2 regions of the Treponema primitia ZAS-2 genome follow, and region 1 is predicted to be linked to the other one. Evidence: riboswitches for the same ligand, from Rfam matches in the RefSeq annotation. Region 1 holds a riboswitch; the other holds the start of a gene.
The links. Region 1 has a riboswitch for cobalamin ahead of TREPR_RS16485 (hypothetical protein). Riboswitches for the same ligand answer to the same signal wherever they lie in the genome.
Positions count from the first base shown of each region.

Region 2: another riboswitch for cobalamin. It lies ahead of TREPR_RS10505 (formate/nitrite transporter family protein); the one in region 1 lies ahead of TREPR_RS16485 (hypothetical protein).

Region 1 covers NC_015578.1:3,792,505-3,804,186, forward strand. Annotated here, with positions in the region: gene TREPR_RS16470 (FecCD family ABC transporter permease) at 1-688, opposite strand, end outside; gene TREPR_RS16475 (ABC transporter substrate-binding protein) at 675-1,577, opposite strand; gene TREPR_RS16480 (TonB-dependent receptor plug domain-containing protein) at 1,570-3,597, opposite strand; gene TREPR_RS16485 (hypothetical protein) at 3,625-4,182, opposite strand; cobalamin riboswitch at 4,361-4,620, opposite strand; gene TREPR_RS16490 (cobyric acid synthase) at 4,631-6,085, opposite strand; gene TREPR_RS16495 (ABC transporter ATP-binding protein) at 6,175-6,987, opposite strand; gene TREPR_RS16500 (FecCD family ABC transporter permease) at 6,984-8,066, opposite strand; gene TREPR_RS16505 (precorrin-8X methylmutase) at 8,063-8,701, opposite strand; gene TREPR_RS16510 (cob(I)yrinic acid a,c-diamide adenosyltransferase) at 8,701-9,204, opposite strand; gene TREPR_RS16515 (cobyric acid synthase) at 9,201-10,676, opposite strand; gene cobD (threonine-phosphate decarboxylase CobD) at 10,660-11,682, opposite strand, start outside; gene cbiB (adenosylcobinamide-phosphate synthase CbiB) at 11,676-11,682, opposite strand, start outside.
Region 2 covers NC_015578.1:2,399,180-2,410,861, reverse strand. Annotated here, with positions in the region: gene TREPR_RS10550 (DHH family phosphoesterase) at 1-343, opposite strand, end outside; gene TREPR_RS10545 (hypothetical protein) at 436-1,512, shown strand; gene TREPR_RS10540 (putative PEP-binding protein) at 1,512-3,269, shown strand; gene TREPR_RS10535 (FMN-binding protein) at 3,281-3,637, shown strand; gene pta (phosphate acetyltransferase) at 3,751-4,749, opposite strand; gene TREPR_RS10525 (bactofilin family protein) at 4,938-5,312, shown strand; gene TREPR_RS10520 (tetratricopeptide repeat protein) at 5,355-5,951, shown strand; gene mtaB (tRNA (N(6)-L-threonylcarbamoyladenosine(37)-C(2))-methylthiotransferase MtaB) at 5,887-7,566, shown strand; tRNA gene TREPR_RS10510 (tRNA-Lys) at 7,603-7,675, shown strand; cobalamin riboswitch at 7,981-8,196, shown strand; gene TREPR_RS10505 (formate/nitrite transporter family protein) at 8,469-9,302, shown strand; gene TREPR_RS10500 (ATP dependent DNA ligase) at 9,424-11,334, opposite strand; gene TREPR_RS10495 (hypothetical protein) at 11,410-11,682, opposite strand, start outside.

The DNA.
Region 1 (11,682 bases):
CTCCAAATGTAAGAATATCCATTTCCCTGGTGTACCGCAGTATCCCCAGGGTTCCAATAACAAAAAAGGGAAGCATCAATCTAACATAGGACCAGCCCTTGAGGGCAAAGCTCCCCATTTGCCAGTATATCAGATTCCGGAGTTCTTCCCGAAACAGGGCGAGCAGGGTGGTAAGCAAGGCGCCGATAAAGAGGGTAAACACCATACCAAAGAGAATGATTGTGTTATTCGACATGGTCCTGTCTAACTTTGAGGAAAGGGAAATGACGATATACACTGTTAACAAGCCGAAAAGAAACCCCGTAAGGGGCAGGGTAAATCCGCCAATCAGAGGGATCGTAAACCCCGTAAGCATGATCAGCGCCGCCCCCAGGGTCGCCCCCGAAGAGACCCCCAAAATATAGGGAGAGGCGATCTGGTTTTTCAGAACCGACTGAATCACGGCGCCGCCCATGGCAAGGGAACCGCCTATGATAAAGGCTAACAATACTCGGGGCAGCCTGAGGGTCCATACGATAGACACATCCCGCATCTCAATACCTTCCGTGAGGTGTATGGAAAATATTTTTTCAACAATAATCCTCAGGGTATCATATATAGAGATATAGGTACTCCCGACAGAGGCCCCAATGCATACTATCACTGCTGCAATTATGACACCGATAAGGATCTTCTTAGAACTTTTCATATTTATCCGGATAAACCGCCTTTGCCATCTGCCGCAAGGCCAGGACTATGCGGGCCGAAGGCCGGGCTGCCGAATTGGTATCCACCAAATAAATAGCATTGTTTTTTACCGCATTGATATATTCAAATCCTTCCCTGTTTTTTATTTCCCCAACGGGATTGTATCTCTCCTGGATGTTAGTGATTATGACATCCGGATTTCTCTCCAGAATAGACTCAGCGCCGGGGAAGATAACACCAATCTGATCGGAAAATATATTTACAGTTCCAATGATGGTCATCATCTCATGCAAATAGGTATTCCGCCCTATGGTTACCAGCTCCGGCGCCGGGGATATTTCGAAATACGCCGTCTTTTTGTCCTCGATTGTATTTCCTATAGCAGCTATTTCATCAATCTGGCTTTTAAAGGATCGTACCAATTCCTTGCCCCGATCCGGCACATTCATCAAATCGGCGATAAATTCTATGTCCCCGCATATACCATCAATATCACTGCTCAAGGGTATATACACCACTGAAATACCTGCTTCCCGGATCAACTTAAAAGGGTCATCCCCTGCTCCGATTTTATTATGACCGTTAGAAATTATCACATCCGGATTGAGGCCGATTATAACCTCCGCATCGGGGAAGAAAAAATCTATCAAGGGCAGGTCCTGGTTAACCCCTCTTACACCCAGAGAGTATTTGTCTATGGCGGTCAGTTTATCTGCAAGTCCCAGATCAACTAATATCTCTGTACTGGATGGAGCAGTGGAAATAACTTTATTGACGGGACCGGATATTGCCACGGAGTTCCCGCCCCGGTCGGTTACAAGCCGTGCATTATTCCCGCCGCATCCGGCTAATAACAAGGCTGCCGCAAACAAGGCAGAAAACTTATTCACTTTTTTTCTCCTTGCCGGGTTCAATGTTTATCCGCATACCTATGGTTGCGGTAAACCCGGGCACGGGATATGATTCTTTGGATTCATAGAATGTATTGAGCAGATTCCGAAGCGCTAAAAAAGATGACAAATAATTATTAATTTTTTGATTCACATTAATATTGAGAAGAAAATAAGGGTCCATGGGAGCACTATTATCTCTATCAGAATACCGCAAAGCCTCATAATGCCCCGAAAGCTGAAGGGAGCCGGTTTTCCATGTAAACTCCAGAGATGCGCCGACAGTGTGCATGGGCATATAGGGGATACGTTTATCCGAAGCCCAGGTAAAGCCATAACTAAGCAGGTAACTTAAAAGATATTGATAGGAAAGGGAGATTCCAACGGTTTGAAAAACACCCTTGGATAGCGGCATCACATATTTTACCCTGGTGTCGTTACCAAAATACATCGCCTCCCCTACATTTTCGGGTCTCCAGGTAGTGCCCACAAAAGGAGCCCAGTGAATTGAGTCCTCTGTCCATTGGGTATACATCGTAGTTTCGATATTCAAAAACTCTTTATAGGCGTACAGGACCCCCAAATCCCCCCCCCAGCCGTCTTCGGGTTTAAGGTCCGGATTACCGTTCATACCCCCGCCGGACCAATAGAGATCCTGAAAATCAGGCTGCTTAAAGCTGCGGAAATAATTGTTTTTCAATCTGAGCGAATCGCTTATATTCCAAAGAAGACCAAGCTTTGGAACTGCTACAGCGGGCATACTGGTTTGGGGGCCGCTAAAAACACCCTTGACCGAGGGTATTATGAGAAATTGCTCAAGGGGCTGAAATTCAGCGGTAAGGTAGATTCCGCCGTCATGCCGGTCATGAAAATTAAACTCCGTTGAATTAAGGAAAGCATACTGGTAATCCGCTCCCATCATCAGGGTAAGTTTTTCACCGGGATACCAGGTCCAGCGGTTTATCCCCATAATAAGATGTTCATCATGCAGTGAAGAAGATGATCCATCAATAGAAGGTGCATAATCTAAAGTTTTCCAGCTATGGGAGAGGGACGCCTCAGTTGCAAAATTGTCATGAAAAACCCGGGGCATATCAAGCAGGAGCTTCTGCCGGGTTGAAAAATCCGTCTGCTTGCCGATTAAATCGCTTGAAGAACCCACACCGGATTTGGGAATATTTTTATCCCCATAGTATATATCGCCGGATGCAATAATTGTTGAATAGTCAGGCAAATTCCGGCTATACGATAGTCCGCCGCCAGTATCAAAAACTTCATTGCCTTCCTTCCGGCGGACCGTATCGAAATTTTCATCCTTAAAGAGAAAATGATTCGCTGCCCGGTTCGTAAATATATTGGCAGTAACAGAGTACTTTTCCGCCCCATAGGAACCAAAAAGGGAGTAATTCTGCGAGTCCAGAAGGTCCTCATAATGAGGCTTTTCCACATTGCCATCCTGCTTCCGGTATTTTCCGGGCATGGCTGACGTGTTCGATATACTACCCCCCAGCCGTAAACCTGGTTTTTCCTTCTTCACTGTAATAATATTGATAACCCCGCCAAGGGCACCTGAAACATTGTATTTAGAATCTGAGCCCCCATAGATAACTTCAATCTTGTCTATGGAAGAGGGATCTATCTGGCTTAAATCAAAGCCGCCGGCTACGAGAGAATTAGCGGGAACCCCGTCAATGAGAAAAGCAATGCGATTGGAATCAAAACCCCTCATATTGATATTCGTCTGGTTCCCGTAAGCACCATAACTGGTTATCCCCATATCCAAGGTTTCCTGAAGCAGGGTTGCAAGATCATGGGTATTCTGTTTCTCAATTTCTTCTTTGCTGATTACCCTCATGTGCTGGGTAGTCTCGGTGCTTTCCGTTACGGTAATACCCTCCCCTTCCATAAAGAGGGTATCATCCCATTCCTCTTCCTGAGAAAAAACCGAGCCGGGGATGCTTAAAAAGAGAATCCAGGCCGAAAGTATCCTTCCGACCCGGAGAAAACGTCCCTTCATCATATTAGTTGAAAGTTTTTATAAAGCCCATTACTGCCTGCTCAGGGGAGCAGCCTGCAATGCTGATGCACCTCCGTACCGTTCAGCATTTACAGGGCTGAATTTTAGTATGGCTTCTTCCAGTGTTATTACTTCCACATGATCGTTGTCAGGGTACTTATCGGAAGTAGCGACATCGTATGCGCTTCCCATTATTACTGAGCCTGATTCCAGCTTACGATAATAAACAGCCTGATAGGAGCCAGGGGCGGTATAAGCTGTAATTGATTTTGGATTATCATATTTAACAATAATAGCTCCTGCGGCTAAACTAAAATTGTAAACATATACAATATTAGCGGAAAACCCCAATCCATATCCCCCATCGTTATAAATGAGCCTGGTATTGCTTATTTCATAACCATCATAGACGTTGGCCCAGGAACCAATAAGTCCCGGGTTGAGCTGGTGACCATCCTCAAATTCTTCACCATCCATATCGCACCCAGTCAGGGATAGTGCCCCCGCAACAAGGCCCAGCACGAGAAACAGGAAAATCGCCCGCCCGAAAGCGCGGGTTTTCCCAACCGAAAAATTGTGTGTAAACATGGCTCTCTCCTTTCCGAAGAAAAGGAGCCCGGGAACAGGAACGGACCTTAATCCGCAGTTCCCCGTGGAAAAAATGCCGATTAAATTTCGGATTTTTTCTCTAGGCTCTATCCTCGAAGCCTGAAAAAATTTGTTTGGCCCCCGCGTTGTCCTCCCGCGGAAAGCCTGGTCCCTAAAGGGGCCTACGCATACCAAAGTCTCCTGGCTTCCGGGTTTTCAGTCGGAACTGAACCAATTCTGCCGGCCTTCCCAGCCAGAATCACCTGTTGGAACAGGGATCCTTTAGCCAGTGGCCGTAAACGGCGGAATCGGCGAACATCAAGGCATTCTGGGCCTTAATGTTGAAATTCGGTTACAGTTACGGGACAGCGGAGGATTTTCACCTCGCTTCCTCTGAAATATGCACTTTTAAGTATATAGGTGATTTGGGACGCCGTCAAGTAAAATTTTATGAGGCGAATGAAGCAATGGTCAGGATACCTTCAATATCGAGGCAGCCCGCAAGTTCCGCCGCAAAGGCATCCAGGGCTGCTTCAACCCTTACGGTTTGATCAATCCCATCTGAGATAAGGCCAAGCTTGGCCAACCACCGCGAGCGCTGCCTGGGATCGTCAAACAGGCGATGAATATAGCAGCCGGCAACACGCCCATCCTGACTGACCGCGCCGTCCAGGGCGCCATTGGAAAATTGGAGCAGGGGGACGGCGCCGGGGTCAAGCTCGGTTCGCCCGCAATGGATTTCATACCCCCGGAAAGGCGTGTGATCGCCCAGGCTGATTCCATCGACTTCCGTCACACGCTTATCCTCGGTAAGCACGGTGCGCACCGGCAGCAGGCCAAGCCCCGGGACTTCCCCCGGCGTTCCTTCCAGGCCCAGGGGATCCGCTATGGTTTTCCCCAGCATCTGGTAGCCCCCGCAGAGGCCCAGCACATGCCCGCCCCGCCTGATATGGGCGGCCAAGTCCAGGTCCCAACCCTGGGCCCGGAAAAACGCCAGGTCGCTGATGGTGGTTTTGCTTCCGGGCAAAATGATCAGCCGGGCATTTCCCGGCAAAGCCTGTCCCGGCGGCACATGGACGATTCGCACCGAGGCTTCAGCATCCAGGGCGTCAAAGTCATCGGAGTTCGATATGTGGGGAAGCAGGGGAATCGCTATGGTCACCCCATCCTTGCCGGCCATATCCGCGGGTATAGCATCTTCCTCGGGCAGGCTGCGCGCTGCGGCAATCCAGGGCACAATCCCCAAACCACGCCAGCCGGTCGATTTTTCAATGGACCGGTAGCCATCATGAAAAAGCCTTACATCCCCACGGAAGCGGTTGATGAGAAAGCCCTTGATCATTGCCGCATCTTCCGGGTCCAGGACTGCCTTGGTACCCACCAAGGACGCGATAACACCGCCTCGATCAATATCACCCACCAAGATGACCGGTACACCCGCAGGCCGGGCAAATCCCATATTGGCGATATCGCCGTTTCTCAGATTTATTTCCGCCGGGCTGCCCGCCCCCTCAACGATCACCAGGTCGCTTTCAGCGCGCAGCCGTTCAAAAGACTGCATCACCGGCCCAATCAAAGAAGTGCGGCCATCATTGAAATCTTCCGCACGAAGCTTGCCGTATACTTTTCCCTGGACAATGACCTGGGCATCGGTGTTCGATTCGGGTTTCAAAAGCACAGGGTTCATGTCGACACTTGGCGGAACCCGGCAGCCCTGGGCTTGCAGGGCCTGGGCACGGCCGATTTCCCCGCCATCGGCGGTGGGCGCCGCATTGTTGGACATATTTTGCGCCTTAAAGGGACGAACCTTCAGGCCCCTATTGGCAAACAGCCTGCAAAGTCCCGCTACCAGAACTGATTTACCGACATCCGAGCCGGTGCCTTGAAGCATGATGGCTGGCATTAGGCGCCTCCTTCATAGGTATTCGAGCAAAACCATGAGACGGTATACCACAGGCGGATAGATCAGGCAAGACGAATTATCAAAGCCGCTTATGGCGATTCACCCATGTTATCGTAAAAAAGAAATCCCCTGCAAGGCAAAATTTCCGCTTTCACCGAAAACACCCCGGCAAAAAATTCCGGGGTAAAGACCCTATCGGGGTTCCCATCGGCGGCGATTCGGCCCCGATTGAGGGCGATGATCCGGCTGGTAAAGCGGTAGGCCAGGTTCAGGTCGTGGTGTATGCCGATAACCGTGAGTCCCCGATCTTTTACCAACCGAGAGAGGAGCTTCATCATGGCGATTCGGGCGGCTATGTCCAGCTCGCTCAGGGTTTCGTCCAGGAGGAGAAGCCGGGAAGGGGCGGCGGCAGAACCGGGATCGGGGAAAATCTGGAGCAGCGCCCGGGCCAGGAGGAGCCGCTGCATCTGGCCCCCGGAAATTTCGGTGACACTCTTGGCGGCCAGGTGCCAGACACCGGTTTCTTCCATAAGTTCCCGGGCCCGGTCCAGGGAAGCTTCATCCCAGGGGGCAAAACGGCTCTGGTGGGGGTGAAGGCCCATGAGGACCGTCTCCAGGCAGGTGTAGGGGAACTCAATTCGCCCGCCCTGGGGCACAAAGGCTATGCGCCGGGCCCGCTCAGGCACGGGGTACCGGTGTATTTCCCGGTTTTCTAGCAGGACTTCCCCGGTAGCGGGGGTAAAATAGCCTAACAGGAGCTGGAAAAGGGTAGTTTTGCCGCTGCCGTTGGGGCCAACCAGGGCTATATGCTCACCACTTTCCACCGAAAGGGCAATGTCCTTCAGCACATCCTCCTTATTGCTGTACGAAAAGGAGAGGTTTTTCACCGAAAGGAGGCTCATAGGCCACGCCCGCCCTTTTGTCTGAGGAAAATGAAGATGAAAAAGGGCCCCCCTAGAAGGGTGGTGAGGACCCCGACGGGTATTTCGCCCCCGGACAGAAGCCGAGCGAAGGTATCGGCGGCGCAGAGGAGGAGTCCTCCAAGGAGGGCGGACAGGGGTATGAGCAGCCGGTTGTCCGAGGTAACGGCCATGCGCAGCAGGTGGGGCACGATGAGGCCTACAAAGCCTATCACCCCGCAGGTGGAGACGCAGACAGCAGAGATGGTGGCGCCCAGGAAAAGGTAGAACAGCCGGGTCCGCTTGACCTGGACTCCCAGGGATTCGGCGCTGCGGCTGCCCAGGGTCAGGATGTTCAGATCCGCCGCAAAAATCCGGGCCAGGACAAGGGCGGCGGGGACCACTGTCGCGAGAAGCAGAGCTTCATTCCAGCCTTTGGCGGAAAGGCTTCCCATGAGCCAAAAAACGATTGCACCAACGTTTTCACCGGAAAGCATTTTCAGAAAACTGATGCCCGCAGAAAGGATGGCGCTGAGTATGATCCCCGCCATGATGAGGTTCGCGCTGACCAGGCCGCTGCTCCGTTGTGCAATGAGCAGCACCAGTGCCAGGGTCAGAGCAGCGAAAACCAGGGCCGCCGAGGATACCGGGAGGAGCAGGCCCAAGGTTATGTTGAAAAATATAGCCAGGGAGGCACCGAAAGCTGCGCCGGTGCTTATGCCTAAGGTATAGGGATCCGCCAAAGGGTTTTGGAGTATGCCCTGGAATATCACCCCGGCTACCGCCAGCCCAGCCCCGGCGAGTATGCTGAGGAGTATCCTGGGAAGCCGCAGTTCCCAGACCACCGCAACCATTCCCGAGGAAATGCCTGCCAGTGCTTCCGGACTGCCGACCGGCCCGAAAAAAGCGGTCCGGAGCTTTGCCGAAAGGATACGGAGTATGCTGGACGCCGGGATATCCATGGCCCCCATACCCAGAGTAAAGATCACAGCCAGGACTAGGGCAACCCAGAGCAGCAGTCCCAGGAGGAAACACCGTTTCCGAATCGCCCTGTAGGCCTGGACCGGGTCCACAGTTTTCACAAAGCTTCCTCCGCCATACGCAGCAGGGCATTGCAGATAGCCGCCGCCACCGGACTGCCACCCTTCCGGCCCCGCACAGTAATATAAGGGGCGGTCCCGGCCATAAGCTTCTCCTTGGACTCCATCACGTTGACGAAGCCCACAGGTACGCCGATGATCAGCGGGGCCATCAACAGGCCCCGGGAATGTAAATCAAAGAGGCGGCCTAAAGCGGTGGGGGCGTTACCGATGGCGAAGATCAGGGGCTTCCCAAGGGCCGCCGCCTTATCCATGGCAGCCAGGGCCCGGGTGGTGCCGTTTTTCTTTGCCGATTCCGCCACATCACTGTCCGCCATGAAACAGTAAACCTCAGCGCCAAATTTTCCCAGCCGCACTTTATCTATGCCGGCCTGGGCCATCCGGGTGTCAGTGACTATGGATGTTCCTTCACGCAGGGCCTGTATTGCCAGAAGGGCGGCGCCTTCTGAAGCACAGAGATTCTGCACAAAGCTGAAATCGGCGGTGGCGTGAATCACCCGTATAAGGACGGCTTCCAGTATCGGGTCCAGTTTAGGCATATCAGGGGCGAGCTCCCGGCGAATGATCTCAAAACTCCGCTTTTCAATGTCCTCAGGCTTATCGTATTGCCAATTCATTAATATTCAATTCCTTCCCGGGCTTTCACGCCCAGATCGTAGGGGTGTTTTATCTTCCGGATCTCCGAAACATAATCCGCCGCCTCCACCAGATGAGGGGGCGGGTCCCGGCCGGTAAGAACCAATTCGGGCTTTTCCCCTGTTTTAAAAACCAGATCGTCTATCAGCTCCCGATCCAGGGCGCCCAGGTTATAGGCGGACAAAACTTCGTCCATGACCAGGAGATCACAGGGCAGGGCCAGGGCTTCTTTAAGGTTACTGTTATTATCATCGGTCATTTCTGTGCGGGTATCTTCGACCAGGTTCCGAAAAAAACCGTAATCCTTCTTGTTCCGCAGTACCGTGATATTCGGAACAAATTTCAGGCTGTGAATCTCCCCGGTATCCCGGCCTTTCATGAATTGCAGTATTACTACGCGCTTTCCGCTTCCGGCTGCCCTCAGGGCAAGTCCCAGGGCGGCGGTTGTTTTTCCCTTACCGTCGCCGGTATAAATATGGATCATGCTCCCTCCTCCAGTATGCGGTATATAAAGGGCATATCCAGGTTTTCCCGTACCGCATCCTCCAAGATATCAAACTGCTCTTCCTTGTACTGGTGCAGATCAAATACATGATCCGACAATGAAGCTATTCCTTTCTTTTCACAGAGGGCCGCAAAAAGGGCTGACCGGCATTCGGCGCTGTCAAAAATACCGTGGAGGTAGGTTCCGTACACATTGCCCCGTTGGGTCAAAAGGGATCGCTCTTCCGTACCATCCGCATTAAAGGTGCTTCCCATGTGGATTTCGTAGCCCTCTACGGCGCAGCCTCCAAAGGCCGTGACAATACCCTTCACCTGTTTCCGCTGTTTTTCCCGCATGAACACTGTCCGCTGGGGCAGAAGGCTAAGCCCCGCCATACTGCCGCCACCCTCGATTTCCACGCCTTCCCCATCTGTGACCTTTTCCCCCAGCATTTGATACCCCCCGCAGATGCCGAAGATCATGGTTCCTGTTTCCGCAAGCCTAAGCAATGCCCCTTCCAGGCCGCTTTCCCGCAGCCACTTGAGATCAGAAATAGTGTTCTTAGTCCCAGGTAGAATCAGCAGGTCCGGTTTTCCCAGGGAACGGAGATCCCCTACATAGCGCACCCCCACACCATCGGTGGCTTCCAGGGCAAAGAAGTCGGTGAAGTTCGATATTTTAGGAAGCCGTATCACCGCCACATCCAGGAGACTGTCCCGCTTTTTTGCCCCAAAACGGTCAGTAAGGCTGTCCTCATCTTCAATATCCACCTGTAGCCAGGGCAGTACCCCTGCTACGGGTTTCCCGCTCTTTTCCTCCAGCATACCCAAGCCGGGGAGCAGTATTTTTGGATCGCCCCGGAACTTGTTGATCACCAGGGCCTTTACCAGGTCCCGCTCTTCCGGGTCCAGCAGCATCAGGGTACCGCAAAGCTGGGCAAACACCCCGCCCCGGTCAATATCCCCCGCAAGCAGCACCGGCGCCCGCACTTTTTTTGCAAGCCCCATGTTTACAAATTCGTCGTCCAGATTGATCTCCGCCGGGCTGCCTGCCCCTTCAATAACGATAATATCGTTGTCTCCTGCCAGGGTTTCGTAGGCAGAGAGCACCTGGGAGAGGAGATTGTTTTTCTGCATAAAATATTCGGCGGCCTTAAGGGTACCCAGAACTTCGCCCATTACGATAACCTGGGAGCCCATATCGGTGGTTGGTTTGAGCAGTATGGGATTCATGAGCACACTGGGCGCAATACCGCAGGCTTCGGCCTGCACTACCTGGGCGCGGCCCATCTCCAAACCTTCATCGGTGATCCAGGAGTTGAGGGCCATGTTCTGGGACTTGAATGGCACGACCTTATAGCCGTCTTTGCTAAAAACCCGGCACAGTCCTGTTACCAGAAGGCTCTTGCCGGCGTTTGACATTGTTCCCTGAACCATGATGGGCCGTGCCTTGCCCTTAATTTTTCTGTTCATCAAGCACCTCCCTGATTGCTGCCATCAGCCGTTCATTTTGTTCCCGTTGTTTTACACAAACACGGTAGTAATGCTCATCCAAACCATGAAAATTACTGCAGTTACGAATCAGGACACCCTTCCCGATAAGTCTTTCCTTTAGAGAAGCCGCGCCGCAGAAAAGCAAAAAGTTGGCGTCACTGTCAAAAACATTAAAACCCGCATCCCTCAGTTCATAGGAGAGGAATTCCCGTTCAGTATCTATGACAGCCCTGCTCTGCTCTACCCAGCCGGTACATTCAAGGGCGACGAGGCCGGCTGCCTGGGCAGGGGCCGAAACACTCCAGCACTGCCCCGTATCAGCCACGGTGGCAATAAGAGCAGCATCTGCGGCCAGGATGTAGCCGAGGCGCAGGCCTGCCATGCTGAAAGTTTTTGTGAAGGCCTTCAATACGACCAAAGAGGATCCTAAGTTTTCCGCCAGGGATTCGGCGGGGGTAAAGGGCAGGAAACATTCATCCATCACCAGCAGGATGCGAAACTCCCTGCACCGCCGCAGTATATCTGCCAGCAGTTCCTGGTCGATCAGGCGGCCTGTGGGGTTGTTTGGATTGCAGAGAAAGGCCATATCAAGGCCGGGGCTAAGGTCCTCCAAGAAGCGTCTGCCCAGAGCAAAACCTTCGGCTTCTTTCAAGTAATGAAAAACAGTTTCGCCCCCCGCCAGTTTTACCGCCCGCTCGTATTCGGAAAAGGTCGGGGCACATATCAGGGCACGGCGGGGTTTGCGGGCCAGACAAAGCCGGAATATCAAATCCGCAGCGCCATTACCGCAGTAAATGCGATCCTCAGAAACCCCCTCGTGGGTAGAAAGGCCGGCCCGCAAAGCCCGGCATGAAGGATCAGGGTAACGCTGGTATTCATCCACATGGGCGCAGATTGCCTCCCTTACCGATGGAGGCATACCCAGAGGATTGGTATTCACCGAATAATCAAGGAACAGGCCTTCCCGGTCCTTTTCTATTAATTG
Region 2 (11,682 bases), 1.4 Mb from region 1:
ATTCATGGTGATCGATAACCATAAACGCCTGAAAGCGGGGGATGATATCCTTCATGGCTCCAATATGGAATTCGTCAGAGGTATCAAGGATGATTAGAACCGATTTTCCGGGTAAATCCCCGTGTTTTTCCGGGTCCCAGACTTTGCTTATACCCCGGGGGTCCTGAAAACGGAAATGCTCAGGGACCGCCGAAGCGTTGATAATATGCACCTTTTTCTTGAGTTGCTTCAAAACATAGGCCAGGGCAATTTCCGCCCCAATACCGTCCGCGTCAGGGGTGTCATGGGTGGTGAGAACGAAGGATTCATTTCTATTGATAAAATCCACAATCTTTTGACACATACCTTTAGTTTATTAAAAAATATACAGTTGCGGAAGGGGGGAATGATGGAAAAAGGCTTTACTTTTTTTCAAAGATATAGGAATTTTTATAAATGGTAACTTGTAACCCAGTCCCTCCAATAAAAACAATAGACAACCCCCCTGATCTTTCCACCAGATCCGGATTTAATGCTGGGGTGCGGCATATAAAAAAGACCCTGGCAATTCTTGACGCCCTGGATGCCGGGGAACAGCTCGCTGACATACTCCCGGTGACTGGGGGGGAACCCTGGCAGACCCAGGCGATCCTGCGGACCCTGCTTATTGATAAAAGGGGTTACCAGGCGGTTTCGGCAAACCTTAACGAAGCCAGGGACCTGCAATCCCTGGCCCCGGCCCTGGCAGGGGAATTTGCCAAATGGCAGGCCGTAGAATTGACCGCCGTTTATCACCACCCTGAGCTGGGCCCCCTGGTAGTTAACCCGAAAAAGGAGGAACCCCTGGCCGCCCTGGGAGTTTTGGCAAAACACGAACTTCTGGTGATCTATGCGGGCAGTCCCGGGGCCGGGTCTGATGCCGCTGGGTCCGTCCCCGGGCTTGCCGGAACCGAAGCTACCGGGGCTGAGCCTGGGGGGGAGGATTTTCTCCTGAACGCAGCCAAAACCGCCCTTGCCCTTTTTCAGGGCAGCCTTCCGGAAATTGCCCCGGCGCTCTATCAGGGGCCGGCAAAAAAAGCGGGTGCGCGGTCCCCGAAGCGGGCGCCGGCGGTAAAAGGCGGCGGGTCGGGAAATCGATCCCCGAAACGGCTTCCGGTGGAAACAACAGCATCCCTGTTGCCGCAAAAAACCCTGAGTCCCCGGTATATAGTGACGGTAACCAACGACCTTTTCCATAATGGCAATGTGGAAGCCTGGAAACGGATCATCGCTTCTTACCGGGCCGCATACCCTGAACTGGAAGTGTACCTTTACTACGAAGATGAGCGCATCCTGGATATCAATTCCCTTTTTCAGTGGGGGAAGGTGAAACACGGGGGGGGGATCAATTTTGCTGTGGCGGGGAAGGGTATAAAAGATGTGGCTAAACTCCGGCGTTACCTGGCCGAAGGGGCAAGCCCCCGTTTCGAGCCCTTTCTCCGGGGTTCTCCCGGGACCTTACTAAAACTGTTCGGTCCAGGAGCTGATTTGTGATGGATTCAAATAGTTTTTTTAACCCCCCTGGGCTTACCCGGGAGGGGGAGGGCGGCGCCACTGGTGCGGAACAGCGTTCCCCCCAGGAGGAACTCGCCCTGATCCTGGACCGGGAAAGGCGGCACAGTATTAGTAAGGCCGAGGCGCTCAGGGCCCTGAGTCCCCATCTGCTCAATGAACTGCTCCGCCCGGCCCTGGTTCCCGCAAGCCTCAGCTCCCTTCCTTGCTGGAGCGGCGGCCTTGCCGGTTCAGCAGGGGCAGTGGTAGGCAAAGCCTATTTCAGCGCCGCCGCATTGTTGGAAGAGCGGAAGCGGGCCCTGCAAAACGGGGAAGACGGCAGGTGCATCCTGGTCCTGAACGCCGCCTTTGCCGGGGATGTGCCGGCCATTGAGGCCGCAGAGGGGGTGCTCAGCGCAGAAGGGGGCTACTCGGCCCATGCCTCGGTGCTGGCCCGTCAGTACGGCAAGCCGGCCCTGACCGCCCCGGAACTGCGGATCAACGGGACCGGAGCGGTTCTAGGGGATCTGGAATTCGCCCAGGGGGATACCATCACCCTGAACGTGCCCTATTCCGGCCCGCCTTCGGTGTACCTGGGCGAAGGGGAACTGATCCCCCGGGCTGTCACCGATGAGCTTTCGGAATACATAGCCCTGGCAAAGGGGATGCTAAAAAAGTTCCATGTCCGGGCCAATGTGGAAACCCCCCGGGAAGCCGCCCTGGCCCTGGCCCTGGGCGCCGAGGGCATCGGCCTTTGCCGCACCGAGCACATGTTCTTTGCCCCGGAACGGATCAACCTTTTCCGGGAACTCATCCTGGCTATTTCGGCGGAGGATCGGAAACTGGTTCTGGAAAAAATCCTCCCCATGCAGCGGGAGGATTTTACCGGCATACTCAGGATCATGGCCGGGAAGGAAGTGTGCATCAGGCTTCTTGACGCCCCGCTCCACGAATTTATGCCCCGCACCGGGGAAGAACTGGAATCCTACTCAGGGTACCTGCGGGCCGGAGGAAAACCCTCCCCTTCGCCCGGAGAACTCCGGGCCCGGATCGACGCGCTGCGGGAAAGCAACCCCATGTTGGGCCATAGGGGCTGCCGCATCGCCATAAGCTATCCGGAAATCTACGCCATGCAAGCCCGGGCAATTTTTGAAGCGGCCCAAGCCCTGCGGAAAGAGGGGATAGAATCCCGACTGGAAATCATGGTCCCCCTGGTGATGAACCCCCGGGAATTCAGACTCATCGCCTGGGGCAAAAAAATCGAGGGAGACCGTTTCCCCGGCATTGCGGACACTGAGGAAGCGGTACACTGGGAGCAAAATGCTGAACCTATCCCCTATAGAATCGGCGCTATGATCGAGCTGCCCGCAGCGGCCCTGGGAGCCGGGGACATTGCCGGATACGCGCAGTTTTTCAGCTTCGGTACCAACGACCTGACCCAAACCGCCCTGGGCCTTTCCCGTGACGATGCGGTCGGTTTTTTGCCCGCCTATTCCCGCTTCGATCTTTTGGAAGGCAACCCCTTTAGTGTGCTGGACGAAAGGGTAAAGGAACTCATCGTCCTGGCGGTGGATCGGGGCCGCCTTACACGCCCGGACCTGGTCTGCGGGCTCTGCGGTGAACAGGGCGCAGACCCGGCGGCGATTCGGTTTTGTATGGACACGGGGATAGATTATGTGTCATGCTCTCCATACGCGGTGCCCGCAGCCATACTGGCGGCAGCGCAAATTGCAACGCAGTTTCAGTTGGAAAAAGAATGAGGAGAAATACTGTGAAAAAATCAACAGGAGCCCTGGGCGTGATTTTAGTTTTACTTGCTGCCCTTAGCGGATGCGCCAGCAGGTTTGATAAACTACAGCCCCTTATGCCGGATTTGCAGGGAAAAGCAGATGGCGCCTACAGGGGCAGCTATAAGGCGTTCCCGGTGTCGGTTATCCTGGACGTGGAAGTAAAGGATACCGCCCTGACAAACATAACCATTATAAAACATTTTAATGGCCGGGGAAGCAAAGCCGAAAAGATCATTGAGACGGTTTTAGCAAAACAAAGTGTGGAAGTTGACACTGTGAGCGGCGCTACCGCAAGCAGCAAAGTTATTTTGAAGGCCATAGAAAACGCATTGGAATAAGCAGGTACGGAACGATAGCCTTTTTATACACCCACCTAATTGTCAACAAAAGAGCCGGCCCGGACATCAGTCCAAGCCGGCTCCCCGTTAATTTCTTTTCGTACCTTTTCTAATTACTTCGCCCGTGCCAATGTAACCGCCGAGGTTACCACGATGTCTTCCACCGAGGCGCCCCTTGAAAGGTCGCTGATGGGTTTGGCGAAACCCTGGAGGAAGGGGCCGAAGGCTTCGCCCTTGCCCAGGCGCTGTACCAGTTTGTAGCCGATGTTGCCGGAGCCCAGATCGGGGAATACCAGGGTGTTCACCTTACCGCGGATGGGGCTGCCCGGGGCTTTTTTGTCGGTCACCGAGGGGACCAGGGCTGCGTCGGCCTGGATTTCACCGTCGATTACCAGGGCCGGGGCTTTGGCCTTTACCTTTTCCAGGGCTTCCCGCACTTTGAGCACATTGGGGTGATCCCCGCCGGAACCCTTGGTTGAGAAGGAGAGCAGGGCTATCACCGCGTCAACCCCGAGGAATTCCTTGCAAGACTGGGAGGCGCTGATGGCGATATCAGCCAACTGGTCCGCCGTGGGGTCCGGGACCACCGCACAGTCCGAGAAGATCAGGGTACCGTCAACCCCCCAGGCTTTATCGGTGGTTTGCACCACAAAGCAGGAGGAGGCAGTCTTGGAGCCCGGGATGGTGCCGATAATGGCAAGCCCTGCCCGGAGCACGTCCGCGGTGGCGCTTTCCGCGCCGGCTACCATGGCGTCTGCATCACCCAGGTGGACCATCATGGCCCCCCAGCGCAGGAAGTGGCCCATCTCTTTCTTGGCCTGTTCCTCGGTCATGCCCTTGTGTTTCCGCAGTTCGTAGTATTCCTGGGCATATTTGCCCGCCAGGGGGGAAACCAGGGGGTTGATGATGTTAATCCCCCCTAAATTGACCCCTTCATTTTCGGCAACTGCCTGAATGTCCGATTCCTTGCCCACCAGGGTCACCGAAGCGGCCAGTTTTTCGTCCAAAATGATCCGGGCAGCCTTGATAGTCCGGGGCTCGGTCCCCTCGGCCAGCACCAGCCGTTTTTGCAGGGTCTTGGCCTTTTGGCGCATGTCGTTTACAAAGTTCATATGTACTCCTTTGGTTTAAATTGGTTCAAAAACGCTTATAGACCAGTTTACCCCGTAAGCGGGGAACACGCAAGGGGAAAAAAGGCTAAGTGATAGGAGTCGAAGAAGCGGTTTCTCTTAGCGCCTCAATTCCTGGGCTATTGACGGGAGGGCAATCCGCGGGTAATTATTAAGATTGGAGTATACCAATGACCGATGTGCATAATGATAGCCTCGAAGATGAGGATTTTGATACAATTTTGTCCGAGGATATTCATTTTTCCGGCACCCTGAGTTTTGAGAAGCCTTTTCTCATCCGGGGGAAACTTTCCGGGGAGATAGAAGCCCATGGGCTCCTGGTTATTGATGAAGGGGCGGTGGTGGAAGCCAATATTAACGCCCCCAGGGTGATAATCAGAGGCTCTGTTACGGGGGATATCACGGCCACGGAAAAGGTAGAGGTCGCGGTAACCGGAAAATTGAAGGGTAATGTCAGCGCCCCGGAGGTTTTTATGGAAACCGGCTGCCTGTTTAATGGGCGCTGTACCATGACAGAACGGACTAACCCGGAAAATGCGGAATAACAAGGGATGAAGGCGTTTTTTTTCAGCGGGGGACTGTTTTTAATGCTCCTTTTTACGGCAAAGACCTTTGCCCAAACCCGTCCCGATGCCCTGCTTGAGTACCGTAACCGCAATTATGAAAGCGCCGTGAGCATCTGTAAAAATGAAATCGCCGAATACCGCAACAATCTGGATGCCCATGTGGTGATTTGCTGGAGCCTTATCAGCCTGGGCAGATACGAAGAAGCTCTGAACTATGCCCGGCTGGGCTGGGATATTAGCCGTTATGATCAGCGGATAGTGGAAATTTTGGGTGAAATAAGCTATTACCAGGGTCGGAATGCCGATGGGCTTCAGTATTTTCAGGAGTACATCAACCTTGCCCCCGAGGGGGGGCGTATCGATATGGTTTACTATTTTATTGGGGAGATTTACATTCGCCTGGGCCGCTTCCGCCACGCCGACATAGCCCTTTCCACGGCGGTCCACTATATGCCGGGAAACGCCGCCTGGTGGACCCGTCTGGCTTACGCCCGGGAAAACGCCGGGGAGCTTCAGGAGGCGGTCTACGCCTATGAACAGGCCCTGGCCCTGAATGCCCAGTATTCTGATGCCCGCCGGGGCCTGGACCGTACCCGGGCAGCCATGGCCATCCGCTAAATTCATGGTATCCGTCGAAATCCACACCCTGGGCTGCAAGCTGAATCAGCTTGAAAGCGAATCCATCGCCGAATCCTTCCGCCGGGAGGGCTTCCCGGTCCACGCCGGGGATGCCGCTGCCGATGAAGCCGCCGAAGCCCAGGGTCTTCCCGCCCTAGCGCTGATCAACACCTGCACGGTTACCTCTAAGTCAGAGCAGAAAGCACGGCGCCTGATCCGAAAAGCCCTGAAGGATCACCCCCAGGGCTGTGTCATTGTCACCGGCTGCTATGCCCAGGTGGAGGCAGAAGCCATCGCCGCCCTGGAGACTGCATCTCCCCGGCGCCTCTTTGTGGTAAGCGGGGACAATAAGAGCCTTCTCCTGGACCTGCCCCGTCAATTGCGCGTAACTTGCAACGAAGTTTCCCACGACGCCTCGCCGGATCCTCTGTCCCCGGCGGAACTGTCCCGGCTTTTGGAAACTTGTCTAAAAGGGAATACTGCCGCCGCGCCGGAGCCGAGCCAGCCGGCGGCCAGCGCCGCCCCCGGAGCTGCGCCGGAGCCACCACGCTCAGCCGCTGTACCCGGCACCATCCCGGAGCCGCCGCGCCTTGCCGGCGTGCCCTGGGCCGTCCCGGATCTGCCCCTCCCGCCGGCCTTCCGGTTTAATGTAAAGGAGTTTTCGTTTCATTCCCGGCCCTTCCTGAAAATCCAGGACGGCTGTAATCACGCCTGTTCCTATTGCCGGGTTTCCATTGCCCGGGGCCCCAGCGTCAGCCTGGACCCGGAAACCGTCCTGTCCCGGCTCCGGGAACTGGAGGCTTCAGGCCATGGCGAAGCGGTACTCACCGGGGTAAACCTCAACCAGTACGAGGCGAATACAGGTTCCCAGAGTACAAGTCTGGGGGACTTGCTGGAGTACCTTCTGGCAAATACCCGGACCATCGCAATTCGCCTTTCCTCTCTTGAACCGGACTGTCTGACCGAGCCTTTTCTCCGGGTCCTGGCCCATGATCGCATACGTCCCCATTTTCACCTGTCGGTCCAGTCCGGCAGCCCCCTGGTCCTGGAGCGTATGCGCCGCCCCTACGGTCCGGAAGCCGTGGAAAGCGCCATCCGCCGCCTCCGGTCCCTGCGGGACGACCCCTTCCTGGCCTGCGACATCATCACAGGCTTTCCCGGAGAAACCCCCGCTGAATTTGAGAAAACCCGTGAACTTTGCCAAAAAGCCGACTTTGCCTGGATCCACGCCTTCCCCTATTCCCCCCGTCCCGGCACACCAGCCTACGCTTTCAAGGACCATATCCCCGAGCGGGAAGCGGTCAGCCGGGTGGAAGCCCTAATCGCCCTGGCCCGCCAAGGCCGCGCCGCCTACATCAGCCGCCAGGCCGGAAAAACCGTGGATGCCATTGTGGAGGAAAGCCCTGTCACTATGGAATCTCAAGGGTGTACTTCTTTTGTAAGCGCTTTATCAGAAAATTACTTACATTTGAAATTACCCCTGGAGGCGGATCAGCCGCCCCTTTCCCCGGGAAGCGTCCTTCGCTGCCGCATCCTGGAACCGGCGCCTCCGGATACCCACTTTGACGCGGTGGCGCTTCCAAAAATGCCGGAAAATTCCCTTTCAGAGCCTTGACTTTTACCTGTGTAACCGGGTAAAGTACTTGAACCCGGGCCGCTAGCTCAGTAGGTAGAGCAACGCCCTTTTAAGGCGTGGGTCGCCTGTTCGAATCAGGCGCGGCTCAAAGGTATTTCTAGTCCTCGTAAGCAATTACGGGGACGTTTTTTTTCAAAAAACAAAGATTGGGTGACAACTGTACGTACTTTTCTCCTCACAGAGGAATGATGGCGTTCGCCTAATGCTCCGGGTAGCATGGGCTGCGGTCAATAGAAGCGGGAATGAATAGCCAGGGGAATAGCTGGTATCATCTAAGGATCAGCCGTACTGAAGCGGGACAAGCACTGTAAAAATAATACCATAAATAAGAAACAATCCAAAAAATCAATCAAAACAAGAAAAATTCAACAAGAAAAATTCCGCTTGACAGAATGGCAGGGCTACTGTAGATTTCAGTTAGTATATTTCAAAGGAAGGGAGGTGATCGGTATTGACTGAGATTCCTCCGCTATCCCGTAACTGTGAGTGGGTTTTCCATCATTAACGGTCACTGGCCAGACTAAAATCCGACTGGGAAGGCCGATGGAAATGTCCGGTGAGTAGCCGGAGCCCATAAGCCAGGAGACTTTGATATATGGTTGCGTTTTTTTTAAGGCTCGTGGGTTAGTCTGAAAAGTTGTTTCTTTATAACAGCCTGTTTTTTGTTTTTTTCCTATCCAGGGAGGATGTGTGCATATCCATCACCATGGCTGTGCCCTGTTTTTCGGTTTTTATAGGAATGGAGTCTGGCACGGGTGGTCCGGTCGGGCAATGCAGAACGCGCAATTTCTTTGTTCCTTGGCCTCTGTCTTCTTGCATTCCTCTCCGCTTGTGGAAGGCAGAGGTTTTTTTTAAACTATTTTTTTAAAGGGGTATTATCTATGGAAGCACGTTCACCTGCTGAAATCTTAGCGTACACCAGCGATGCCGGGGTCACCAAGGTCCGACGAAACCTGTTTCAGGAACTAATCCTGGCATTCCTGGCGGGAGTCTTTATTGCATTTGCCTCCGAGGGATCCAACATGGCTGCCTTCAACCTCTTTGCGGACCCGAACACCTACGGGCTTGGTAAAGTGTTGGCCGGCGCGGTGTTCGGTACCGGGCTGATGCTGGTGGTATTGGCCGGGGGCGAATTGTTTACCGGCAACACCCTGATCGCCGTGGCTGCCCTGGACCGGAAGATCAAGGTCCGGGAACTGTTGTGCAACTGGCTGGTGGTCTACATCGGCAACCTCATCGGGAGTCTGTTCATTGCCTACATGATGAAGGAATCCGGGCTCTTTAACAGCGGTGCCAATGTTCTTGGCGGCCAGACTATCAAGATCGCCGCATATAAGACGGCTCTGCCTTTCCACTCGGCATTTTTCTTAGGGATCATGTGTAACTGGCTGGTGTGTCTGGCTGTATGGGTTTCCTACGGCTCCAAAGACCTGACCGGCAAAATCCTGGCTATCTTTTTCATCATCTGTTTGTTCATCACTTCCGGGTTCGAGCACTCGGTAGCCAATATGTATTATATTCCTGCGGGTATCTGGGCAAAAGCGAACCCGGCCTGGGTGGAAGCTTCCCATGTAGCGGCAGATGCTTTGGCAAATCTTAACTGGGGAACTTTCTTTTACAAAAACCTCCTCCCGGTAACTCTGGGCAATATCGTAGGTGGCGCAGGCATGGTGGGCTTGCTGTACTGGCTGTCACTTAAAAAAAAGGCCGCCTGAAGTTTTTTGTGCAGTGAAAATGTCCTTGTAAAAAACAACAGACATAAAAAAATATCAATATAGTTTTATTAATATATCACAAAGGAAGCGGGGTGAAACTCCCCCGTTTCCTTTGTCGCTATTACCCAATCTGCATCCATCCGGTCTTTACCTCTTTTTCGATACAGCGCCGGCATAGAGCCATGATTTGTTCTTCGCTTTCCGATATACGTACCTCGATGGACAGAGGTTCTGCACGGCCTGCGCTAAAATTGGTATACGAAAAAACAAAGGATGGATAATCCGGCGTTCCCCCTTTATTTGTACGCCATACTACATATTTTTGTACCATCATAGAGGATGATTCCTTTTTATACACCCGCCGGAACAGTACTTTTGAGGGCGCAGTTTCGGTGGGCAACGACATAACTGTTGGGGACAGCGCGGTTTGTACCGGAATTTGGGACAGGCGCAGATCAACAGGGTTTACTTTCTTGTCATCCCGGAACCGCTCAATAACTGCGGATACAAAACTATAGCCGGGGGCGGCGCCGATTTTGTTCAGGCCGCTTTTCTGTAAAGCAAGCAGGGGATTACGGATTAGCCCTGCGGCATTTTCGGTGAGTACATCATTGACAGACAGTTCTACTACCAATTCAGGTTTAACAAGGTGGAACGCCGCATGATTTGAATCAACTTCCACATAATTTGACGGAATTTTCTGCGCCATAAGGCGGCTGTAAAGGGATTTCTTCTGTTCCGTTGTCAAGCCGTTCCCGGTGCGCCCTATTATTTGATATTGATCCGCTTCGCCGTCTTCTTTTTTCATAAGCGCATAGAGTAGGCTTCGTACCGCGCCACCGCCGTCCGCCTCGGAAAAGCCTACTACTGCTGCGTCTATGGTTTGACGGGGTTTTATCTTGTAAAGGCCGGTTTTCCCGGATCGCACCACAAGCCCTTCGCTGCCTTCACCTTCAACCCATTCGGTAAATATGCTTTGCACTTCGAATTTGTTATGGCAAACCGTATGCCTGACAGGGTACACGAATTGGGTGTCAGTAAAGATGTATCCCAGTTGCACATGGGTTTGGCCGTAGTTTTCTCCCTGCCATTGAACGTCATCAAGAGACACAATATCAAAGGGGGCGAGCCGGAGGTGGTTGTGATCGCCCTTTTCCGCCAGTGCAGACAAGGCGTCCGTCACCCTTGTTCTGCCGCCCGATTCATCGGCGTAGAGTTCCGCAGCAATTATAGCGCTCTGTATTTTCGACCTGCTAAAACAAGATGCGGCCGCAGCGGCGCAGGGCAATGAGGAATCCAGGGTTTTGCCGCTTGAATTAACAATGGTGAGTTTTCCGTCCCCTGTTCCGCCGTTATTTTCCCAAAAGAGCAGGGTTAAGAGGCCATCATATTTCCTGGTAACAAAAAATTCGTTCCCATAAAGCCTGTCTTCTATTTGGGAAGGGTTAAGGGGCACAAAATTTTTCGATATATTCTTTTTGTAATCTACTGCCTGCTGTGAATATTCAGACGGCACTTGTCTGTCTTTGTCCATTTCAGGAGGCGTTAAATCCTCAACACTATTATAAACCCGGGAAAAGCGCGGTGCGTTAATCGACTTTACGATACGTTCCAGGCACGAAGGGGTGTTCGCGTCAAGTACCAGTTCGGCATTGCTAGCCCAGTGACCGAGGAAATCACGATTGCATGCCTTGCCTATTGCCACCGCCGAAATATCGGCGGCTTTCCACCAGTTGTTTGCGTGGAGTTTTACCAGGGCCGATTCGGTTTCGGCAAAGTTGCCGGAATCGGAACTTCCTGCAGAAAAAAGCACGATCACCGGCGGATAATAGCCCTGGGGGTTTTTCAAAAAAGTTTTTGTGGAAAGTTTGCCCCCCAGGGTATCGCACATTGCAGAAAATCCCCGCTCACCTTCATAGTACAGTAAATCTGTTTCAAGGCAAGTTTCGCTGCTGGTCTCAGATAAGTCTTGCAGGCAGGATTGCAGTTGGGTGATAGCAGTTTCCAGGGTGTTCCTCTTAAGATCGGGCATACAAGTATCAATAATAAGAAAAATAACCGTACTTTTGCGCGGTAATGCTTCGGCCAAATTAAGTAATGACATGGCTTATATATCCTTTAATTCCATATTGCTCAAATGCAGAATCAGGCAATACGCAGTTCCGGCGGGTTCGCCCTCTATACGCCCTTCCAAAAATCCTCGATAGGGCGTCCCGCCCAGGCTGAGCACAATAGGCTCGGCGCCGGATTTACCACCACCCACCAAAAGCAGGGTGTTTTGCGTATGTAATTGCCGTGCCATATCGAAAAGAAAGTCGTAACTCAGGCCCGAGGTATGGCGCAGCTGGTAATTGCGGGTAAACACAAAACGCCGGATAGC